One region of the Synechococcus sp. WH 8109 genome, then DNA from elsewhere that is predicted to be linked to it. Evidence: predicted binding sites of a transcription regulator. Region 1 holds the regulator's gene; the other holds the start of a gene.
What was found. Region 1 encodes NtcA, which controls nitrogen genes in cyanobacteria. Its sites were predicted from a motif close to GTANCNNNNGNTAC; they were not measured.
Positions count from the first base shown of each region.

Region 2: Syncc8109_RS13160 (DUF4278 domain-containing protein) is a predicted target of NtcA. The motif match lies at 1,454-1,467, and genes of this name have one in related genera.

Region 1 covers NZ_CP006882.1:245,728-250,668, forward strand. The annotation lists gene Syncc8109_RS01185 (TatA/E family twin arginine-targeting protein translocase) at 1-15, shown strand, start outside; gene pth (aminoacyl-tRNA hydrolase) at 30-647, shown strand; gene Syncc8109_RS01195 (DUF3146 family protein) at 647-904, shown strand; gene Syncc8109_RS01200 (hypothetical protein) at 882-1,328, opposite strand; gene Syncc8109_RS01205 (DUF3084 domain-containing protein) at 1,325-2,476, opposite strand; gene ntcA (global nitrogen regulator NtcA) at 2,504-3,220, opposite strand; gene rph (ribonuclease PH) at 3,279-4,022, opposite strand; gene Syncc8109_RS01220 (cob(I)yrinic acid a,c-diamide adenosyltransferase) at 4,168-4,767, shown strand; gene dcd (dCTP deaminase) at 4,767-4,941, shown strand, end outside.
Region 2 covers NZ_CP006882.1:1,192,516-1,197,456, forward strand. The annotation lists gene Syncc8109_RS06475 (hypothetical protein) at 1-94, opposite strand, end outside; gene Syncc8109_RS06480 (ParA family protein) at 200-847, opposite strand; gene Syncc8109_RS06485 (hypothetical protein) at 857-1,048, opposite strand; gene Syncc8109_RS12605 (hypothetical protein) at 1,082-1,342, shown strand; gene Syncc8109_RS13160 (DUF4278 domain-containing protein) at 1,554-1,658, shown strand; gene Syncc8109_RS06490 (J domain-containing protein) at 1,910-2,695, opposite strand; gene Syncc8109_RS06495 (SDR family oxidoreductase) at 2,711-3,376, opposite strand; gene Syncc8109_RS06500 (hypothetical protein) at 3,433-3,645, opposite strand; gene Syncc8109_RS12875 (hypothetical protein) at 3,756-3,941, opposite strand; gene Syncc8109_RS06510 (hypothetical protein) at 4,150-4,476, opposite strand.

The sequences.
Region 1 (4,941 bases):
CCCCCCAGCGACTGAGTTGATCCAGCGGTATGACCACTGATCTCAAGCTGGTGGTGGGTCTGGGAAATCCGGGAGCGAAATATGCCGGCACCCGTCACAACATCGGCTTCATGGCCTTAGAGCTTTTGGGTGAGCGCTCTGGGTTTAGTTTTCGTCATCAAGCCAAGTTGCACGGTCTCGCAGCCGATACAGGGGTTGGTGAGCAGCGGTTGCGCTTGCTGATGCCTCAGACCTACATGAATGACAGCGGTCGTGCCATTCGTGCGGCCCTCGATTGGTTCGGCCTGGAGCCTCACCAATTGCTGGTGCTGGTGGACGACATGGATCTTCCGCTGGGTCGTTTGCGGTTGCGGGCCCAGGGCAGTGCCGGCGGGCACAACGGTTTGCGCAGCACCATTCAGCATCTCGGGACCCAGGCGTTCCCGAGGCTGCGAATCGGCATTGGTGCGCCGGCTGAGAACCCTGCCGAACGCCGCGCCCGAACGGTGTCCCATGTTCTTGGTTCGTTCAGCAAGGCGGAGCAACCATGTGTCGGCGCTGTTCTTGATGCTGTTTTGGATGGGATTCAACGTCTTCAGCGCCAGAGCTTTGAGCGCGCTGGAACCTGGATCAACGGCTTCCGCTATGACCTGGAGCCGGTCGACTGATGCCGGCACTTCCGGCGACAACGGCCCATTTACGGGTGCTCCGACAGTGTTTTCAAGCCAAGTGCGTGGAGGGTGAAGTTTCTGCTGGAGGGTTTGAGTGGCAGTTTTCCTGGGCCTTTGATCGCGGCGAACTTGTGGTGGAGCCGTCCCTGGGACGTGCCCTGATTGAGGATGCCCTGCGACGGTTTCTGGTGCGTTCTGATTACAGGCTGGAACCGGGGGGTGATTACACCTTCATGGTCCGGGCCAGGTTCTGAGCGAGAACGTGGGAGCAGGCTCCGGCCATTTCAGGCGACATTGCAGGTGCTCCTCAAGCATCACCAAAGCTGCAACAGCATCCAGATCCACCGGTGGAATGCGCAGTCCTGCCGGCAGCATCCGTCGCCAACCTCGAGCCGGCCACAGCGCCCAATAACGCTGTCTTGCCCTCAGGGTTGTTCCCTGCTCCGGAACCACGGTGAGATGGCCCAGCCGTTCCAGTCGCTGGATCCAGGCTCGGCTTCCCGTGCCATCGCCGATCAGGATGCGGTCGAGAGCTTGGTCTTGATTCCACTGCTCCAGCCAGGGTTCGACGGCCTCCGGGGCTAGTACATGCCCTTCGCGCACCAGACCGAGCTGAAGATCGGCCAGCACAAGACCACATTTGCAGCGGCCTGGATCGAGAACGGCCACCCGTTTCATGGGGAGGCCTGAATGGTGACGACGACAGGATCGGCACTGTCGCTGACCCCCGCGGAAATCACTTCCAAGACCACGCTTTGGCTGGGTCCTTCCATCAGGGTCTGGGCCAGTTGGGAGAGGGCTGATCCATCGAACTGAAGGCCCTCGGTCAGGGATCCCCGCCGCTGCACTTCGGCATAGGCCGAGGCCAGGAGAAGGTTCAACCGTGTGCGAATGCCCTCTGGGGTGCGTTCACCCGGTTGCAGTGCGGTGGTGGCCAGCACATCTCCGCGTTGGGTCACCGGACGGTTCGGACGCACCTCGGGGAAGGCATAAACCGCTGTTTCACCCCGCAGCACATTGGTGGCTGAGCGCAGCGAGATCACCCAGGTCTCCGGTTTGCGGATGATGCTTTGCAGGCGTTCCACATCGCTGCGCGGAACGCGGATCAACTGGCGTTCGGGTGCTTCGCCAGGTCGCACTTTCCGGTAGGCGTTGAGATTGGCCTCCTGCAACAGCCTGTCGACAGCCTGTTTGGCCTGGTCCAGGGCATCGAGTCGAACAGTTGCTCTTGCCAAGGTCTGTCCGCTGCTGATCACCACCGATCCACGCCTCAAGGCGACCAGATTGCGTTCCAGTTCTTTGAGTTCCTGCTCACCGGCACGGATGCGGCTGCGAACGCTGTTGAGTTCTGCTTCCGTGCGCTGGATGTCTGCATCGCGTGAGGCGATGTCCTGGCTGAGGCGTTCACGTTCGGCTTCGAGTTGGGCCAGCTCCTTCTGAAGAGGAGCCAGTTCGAGGCGCAGGGTGTTGGCCCGTTGCTGCGATTGCTCGAGCTCAATGACGATCCGTTTGGTTTCCGTTTGGGTCTTGTCCCGTTCCCGCTCGGCTGCCTCCAGCTGTTGACGGCTGTCCTGGAGTTTCTCCTGCAGGGCATCCAGTTCAAACAGGCCCACCCGCAACTGCCGGCTCACCAGAAGCATCAGGCCAAGTGAGAGTGCGCTGATCAGGCTGCCGGTCAACACCGTGATCAAAACGGCGGTGCGCCGTGGGCGCATGCTGAACAAACTCAGTCGCGCTTTGCCGACACGGCTGCCCAAGCGGTCGCCCAGGGTCGACAGCACACCCCCGAGCACCAACAGAACCAGGATCAGTGCCCAGCCGCTCATGGCTGCACAAGTCGTGCGATGGCAGGCCTAGCTGAAGCGCTTGGCCAGCGCGATCGGATCCAGAACCGTGATTTTCTTGCGGTCAATCTGAACCAGACCGGACTGACGCAAGTCTCCCAGCAGACGCGTAATTGTGACGCGTGTTGAGCCAATTGCTTCAGCGATGGCCTGATGGGACAGGCGCAGGTCGATGGTGATGCCCAGCTCATCCGCTACTCCGAAATCCCTGCAAAGCACCAGCAGGAAGCTCACCAGCCGGGATGACATGTCCCGATGGGTGAGGGTTTCAATCATCGTCTCGGTCTGCAGAATCCGGCTGGAGAGACCCTGAAGCAATCGCAGGCCAACGCTGGTGTCTGCTTCGATGGCGGCCTTTACGGAGGTCGCCGGTGCCGTCACCATTTCGACCCGGGTGAAGGCCACAGCGTGATAGAAGCGGTCGGACCGTTGACCTGTCAGCAGCGACAGCACCCCGAAGAGGCTGTTCTCGCGGAGCAGGGCAACGGTGATCTCTTCTCCTGATTCGTAGACGCGGGATAGACGAACGGCTCCCCGGCGGATCAGATACACCCGTTCTGCGGGATCTCCGGGGAAGAAGATGGTCTTGTTGCGATCCACCAGTTCACTGCTGGCGCCATCGAGATCCCGGATGATCTCCAACAGAGAACGGTTGGCGGGCTCTGCGCTGGGAGCTGGAGCCACCATCTGCGGGGCGTATCGGCTGAAACCTCGGCTACTGGTCATGACAACCCCCTGTTGAAGCGAAGTTACGGAGCCGGCGGTGGCGGCCATGTAGCGGTTATTACGTAACGCTGCTGTGCTCGTTGAAGGCCTGGCGTTGCGCCTGCATCAGGGATGTCAATCCCGGCTCTGCTAGATCCAGCAGCTCATTGAGTTGGCTGCGACTGAAGGGCGCACCCTCCGCAGTCCCCTGGATTTCTAGCAGACGGCCATCGCCGGACTGCACAACGTTCAGGTCCACCTCGGCACGGCTGTCTTCGCTGTAGTCCAGATCCAGCAAGGCCTGGCCATCAACCAAGCCCACGGATACCGCCGCCACCTGATCGATCAGGGGCGATTGCTCCAGGACTCCTTGGTCCACCAGTGATCGGCAGGCCTGGTCCAGGGCGAGCCAAGCCCCGGTGATCGAGGCCGTCCGGGTGCCGGCGTCCGCTTGGATCACGTCGCAGTCGATCAGCAAGGTGCGCTCCCCTAGGCGCTCCATGTCGATCACGGCGCGCAGGCTTCGGCCAATCAGCCGCTGAATTTCCTGGGTGCGACCCGAGAGTTTCATCAGCTCCCGTGATTGCCGCTGTGGGGTGGATCCTGGCAGCAACCGGTATTCGGCGCTGAGCCATCCGAACCCTTCTCCCTTGCGCCAGCGGGGAACCTTGTCCTCCAAGCAAACGCTGCAGAGAACAGCGGTTCGGCCGGTGTGAACCACAAGAGAGCTCAAGGCAAACCCCATGGGATTCCAGTTCACCGAGAACGGTCGCAACTGCTGCGGGCGACGGCCATCAGTGCGTTGTTCAGGGGATTGACTCATCGGTGGTGTGCAGTTCGTCAAGCCTCGCAGGCGGTTGGTTCTCGCCCTGTCCAAACACCATGGGTGGTGTCAATCCCCTTGTGGAATGTGATCTCGCCGCTACATTCAAGGTCTTGCCGGGGTCGCCCGGACAGATGCTTCCGTGATGACCACAAGCCTCGCCGACCCCCAATCCTTCCAGAATTCCCTGGATCGGGATCAGCAGGCCTTACAGCGGGCGGGCCTGAGGCCCTTGCCTGACGTCTCTAACTCGCCACCCATACATCTGGTGGCTCCCGAAGGGCAGCTGCAAGTGCATACGGCGCCTTATCGAGGTAGTTTCGCCAGTGTGCTCAGCCAGTCCATGCGAGCTGCCGGCTTGGGCAGTCGTGTTCTGATCAGTCAGTTCCTCAAAGGGGGTGTGCAGCAAGGACCGGCCGGCCGGGTGCAGCTTTGCGGAGGCCTTGTCTGGCTGCGGCCGCAAGTTCCCCTCTGCCTCTCCTCGCCGGGGCATCCAGGTGGCGCGGAGGCGGTGGCTGAGGTTTGGTCCATTTGCCGCCAGCATCTGATCCAGGGAGATCTTGACCAGTTGGTGTTGGATGAAATCGGCCTGGCAGTGGCCTTCGGATACCTGGATGAAGCGGACGTGATTGCAGCCCTTGAGCAGCGGCCCGCTTCGATGGATGTGATCATCACTGGACCTGCCATCCCCGCCGGTGTGGTGGAGATGGCAGATCAAGTCACGGAGTTGCGCCGAGGTTTCTGATGCTCAAGTGCGATCGCTGGATCACCGAACAGGCCGGGCAGGGAATGATCGAGCCATTCCAGAGCGGTCTGGTCCGTCACCTGGAGCCGGAGCAGAAGCTGCGGCCAGTGCTGAGTTTTGGTTGCTCCTCCTACGGCTACGACTTACGCCTCTCTCCCCAGGAATTTCTGATCT
Region 2 (4,941 bases), 950 kb from region 1:
GGATGGCTTCAACGTCGCCTCGCCAGAGGAAGCGGATTGCGCCTGGAGCTGCCAAGTGGATGCTGCTGAGCAACGGGTGGGATTTTTCAACCAAGAACTGCGTCCCATCAACCTTCAATCAGCTGAGCCAAGGATTACGGCTGCAGCTCAGAAGATCTGTCTGATTGGCGACCGACGCCGAAAGTGAGCTGTTTCTTGATCAAGCACTGATGGCGTCAGGCGTTGCTGCCGACAAGCGATCACGGATCTGAACAGCGGCTTGGCAGTAGGCCGCCCAGCCGCCCATACGCCGCAGATCGGCACGGCCACGATCATCGACGGCATTCGACACACAAACACCCTCCACCTCTGCTTTTTCGAACGCCGCCAACAAGGGGATTTCCGCTTGCATCACATCCACATCAAAACCCTCCAAAATTTGGCGTGCTTCCTGCGCAAGCCGTTGTTTTCGGCTGTCCACCTTCACCAACAACGCAGCATGCATGGTGTCCATCTGCCTGAGGATTGAGGAGAGTTCAACCGTGAGCTCAACCGATCTCGCCTGCGGTGTTGTGGGCAGCAAAACAAGATCTGCTCCGGCCGAAAGATTCTTGAGTTCATCCTCGTGGCTGCTGGCCTGCCCGTCAGTGATGATCACTTGCGCATGGCGAGTGGCCTTCGCTGCAGCCTCAACAGGCACCACATCAAACGGAAGCATCCCCCGGGCTGCGTAGGCAGTTGCCGAGCGGTTGCGATCCGCATCAACAACACACACCGACAGGCCCCGCTGAGCCCAAACACAAGCCAAATGGATGCTGGTGCAGGTTTTTGCCACACCACCTTTCTGGCCAAAGACAGTCAAAAACATGGCTGAGGTTTAAATGCGCGGAATGATCGCGTCGTTGGGGAAGAACTCTTCAAACACACAGATGCGGTCGGCCCAACGGGCCTCCACTTCCAAGCGCATCAAGCGATTGCGCACCCACATCAACGTGTCGACATCAATGGGTTTATGGAACTTGTGCTGCTGCACCTTCACCCAATCATCCTTGCTCTGAGAGCTGTTCATGACCGCGAAAACTGACATGCCCACACCGTACGGATGGCGTCCTTCGGCGCCATGAGCTTCACATTGAGTAAGCATCAAAGATCACTCAATCGCAGCCGAACTGTTCAGCAGAACAACGAATTAATGGAAGCTTTGAGTCCAAGCAAGAGCTATCAGAGCTTGAACCTCGAGATCGGTAGCCGATCCATCATTCAGAGCATTCAAGCGGCGACAGAATCGAACGAATTCCCCTTCAGCCGTGATGACCCAGAAAGCACCACAACTCAAGCCCCGCCCGGTGCACACACCACCTAAACGCGCTTGAAGCAGTTGAAGGCCTCAATTGACCAATCCGAGCTGAACAGAGTTTCTGTTCTGTAACAGCACGAACGACACGTCAATTGAAACCACTTATATAAAAGATGTGTAGTAACTGCTACGCAATCACGTTCACCTCGTTTTCGGCGAGGCGCAGTTCGACTCAGGCCATGGAACGGGGACCTGAGCTTGCTTCGAGGAACCCATCATGACCTTGACCTATCGCGGCCAGAAGTACAATCAGAACAATGCTGCTGCTTCCAACGTTCAGCGCCCAGTTCTTGTTTATCGCGGTCAGAAAGTAGCCAGCTAACAACAGCACGACGACCTCTTGCAAGCCCCGCCGAGGCGGGGCTTTTTTATGGCTCATTTGCCTTCAGGATCTGGCTGTTTTGTCTTCCAACGTTCAAACCAAACTGCGAAGGCGAGGGACACACCCACGGCAAAGCCAGCACCAATCAGCACCACACCAACTTCCACCTGCATCAACAGCACCTATTGCTGCCACAGATCATCGGACAAGACCGATCAATACGGCAAAGGCTGCGTTATGGAACCAAGGCGTTACTGAACCAACGTCTGATACGCCTCATTGACGCGTCGAAACGCCTCAGCAGAACCACCGAGATCGGGATGGTGCTGCTTCACCAGTTTTCGATGCGCCTGCTTGATCTCAGCGAGGGACGCGTTGGCATCCAAGCTCAACACCCTTAAAGCTGCACGGCGTGGGTCACGGACGTGGCCATCGTCCTCACGATCCGTTTGACGCTGGTCCGTTCGGGTGCGGCGACCCTGCCGTCTGGAACCTGATTGGTCCTGACGCTGACGCAGCTGCTCCACCACGCGCTGTGGATCCTCATCCAGCCATTCACTGGCGCGAACCCCAAACAAGGCAAACGCCGCCAGAACGGCCGTTGTTTGCTTGTTCGGCTTGGGTCCCACCTCCGCCATGAGATCTGTGCCCAGCCCTCGAACCAACCGATCCAACCGCTGTTCAAGGGTTAAGTGAGCAGGAAAACTGCTGCGGTTGAGCTGATCAATCAACAGCTCCAACCCCCGCTGACGCAGTGCCGTCCATCCCGGCTGCTGGGCGAGGGCCTGCCCCCAGGCCCGCACCTGTTGGCTGCTGATGCGCGGTGGAGCTTGTGCCGGTGGCTCACTCCAGTGGCGATGTGATCTGGGCTCCGTACGAATGCGTTGGCGTTGCTGACGTTGCAGGCGCTCCAACTCACGGTTGAGCCGCAACAACTCGCGACGCAAAGCGTCGTTCTCGGCCAGCAAAGCCTCAACATTGCTGGTGACCCGTTGTTCCGGGCGTCCGCCTGACCACTGACGCGGATCAAAGCCCAAAGCGTGTCTCCCGCCTCACCATGGCAACAACTCACCATTGGCATGCCAGAAGCTGCCGCTGGTGGCCAAGGTCAAGCCATCTATCCGGGCCAGCAGACCCTTCACCGACTGCTCGGGGAGGATCCCGCGGGGATTGAAGCGAATCATGCGGGTGCGCACCAATCCGGGATGCAAAATCGCAACAGCGATGCCCCGCGATTCCAGATCAATCGCCAACGACTTTCCGGCCATGTTGAGCGCCACCTTTGACATCCGATAGCCATAGGAGCCTCCCGAACTGTTGTCGTCGATGGACCCCATGCGGCTGGTCATCAGCACCAACTTGGCTCCGCTGGGCATCTGATCCACCAACGCCCTAGCCAGCAGCAAAGGAGCAAGGGCATTCACCTCAAACTGGCGGCGAATCCCGGTGGGATCCAAATCCATCAGGCCCATCGACTGCAAAATCCCGGCATTGAGGATGACGCCATCGAGGGGCAAACCATCCAGACGCTGCACCAGGTCATCAATGACTTTGCTATCGCTCAACTCAAGGCCGGCTTCCACCCGCAACCCCAGACCATCGAGTTCATAACTGGTTTGACGGCAAACTGCCACCACGTCATCGCCACGAGCCTTGAGCTGCCTGCAGTATTCCAAGCCGATCCCACGGTTTGCGCCGGTGACCAGAAACGTCGCCATCGTGAGGCTTCAGCAATCGCCATCCTGCCGGCTCTTGCGTCCGTCCCCTGAAGCGATCACGCCGGAAAATCCCCCTCAACGCCGTATTGATGCAAACACTGTTTCACTGTGAGCACTGAGACCGTACTGCCGCTCTCTCCATCCACCAGCAGATAGGGGCAGCCTCGGAGCACGCAACGTCGACGTGCGTCGATGTAGGCATCAAAAGCGTTGGCATGGGAACACTCCTCCACCCAACCTTCACTGCTGAGATACCGCGTGAGGATCATGGCCACAGGCACCTAGGCCACCGGTTATGGCTCAGGACAATTCGTATCCAAGAAAGAGCCTTGAAGTCTTCGGGATCGCAACGGCTCGGGAAACGCCGAAGCAGGGCAGATCAATGGGGTTCAGCTGATCCCTGCACAACGGTGACAACCTGATTCCAGGTTGCATGCACCACGCGATAGGTCTTCAACGTAGCGCGCGATTTGGTGCGGGCATTCACAAAGGCTTTGAACTCCGTTTTGAAGCAGATCTCTTGGATCCACTGCCCTTCTGTATCAAGCCTCTCGATGCAATACATCAGACATCTAGCGATTAAAAACATCACAACCGCAAAACATTTGCTGAGCACAAAATCGAAAGGCGCTGTTCGGGATCAATCACAAAAAAGCCCCCGCGATTGGCGGAGGCTCGGGTGGTGTGAGGAGTCGACGATTTTGCAACTGCCGACCCTGATCTCATAGCTCGATTTCAGATCAGCAGCGGCGCCAGCCACAAAGCTTTATCAGCTACAGATAAAGAATACTGGCTCGACAACGGCGGAGTGCATCACGCACAGCTTTCAACCTCGTTTCGTTCGGCCGATGCAGCCCGGCAGGCACCACCATCTCGTCGTCCGCATCCAGATGAACCCGCGCCGAGAACCAGGTGCCATGTCCTGGCACAGACGCACGGCAGATCGGATCCTGGTTTGCGTCCAAACGTCGCTCGATCAACCAACCCTCCACCCGATCCAAGGGCTGAAACGAAGTTGAGGCAGAGGCGACAGGCGCCATCAGGGTGAGCAGCAACAAACACAAGGCCTGCATCACAAGGCTGGGGCGAGCGAAGCGCACCCATCGTCACAGAGAACACCGGTTCAACCGTGCCGTTGCGTTAGAAGGGCTGCTTCGAGGAGCGGTCGATGCCGTTATTTCGCTGTGAAGGGTGCTCCATGCGCATAGAGCGCTCAATGGCGGCGTACTGGCGCAACAAGGGGAAATTGCTGTGTTCCTCGTGCCTCGACCGTCAGGAGATGCCTCTGAAACCGGGCGAGGGCGGCCGAAAGCAAGGTTCTTCCGAATTCCGTGCCAACAGCAACAAAATCTGACGCCAGCTGTGGGAATGATGCTCTTGTTGTTCCCTCCCCACTGATCCATGGGTTTCCTCGCCGTCGCCGGATGCGTGCTCCTAGCCTCCGCCATGTCTGCTGCACTCACCACCAAGCCTTCCAAAGCCTGAGCGTTCAAAACGCCAGCAAAAGCTGAACAAGAACCGGGCCAGACCCGGTTTTTTTGTGGCGGCGAGCTGTTAGTCATGGA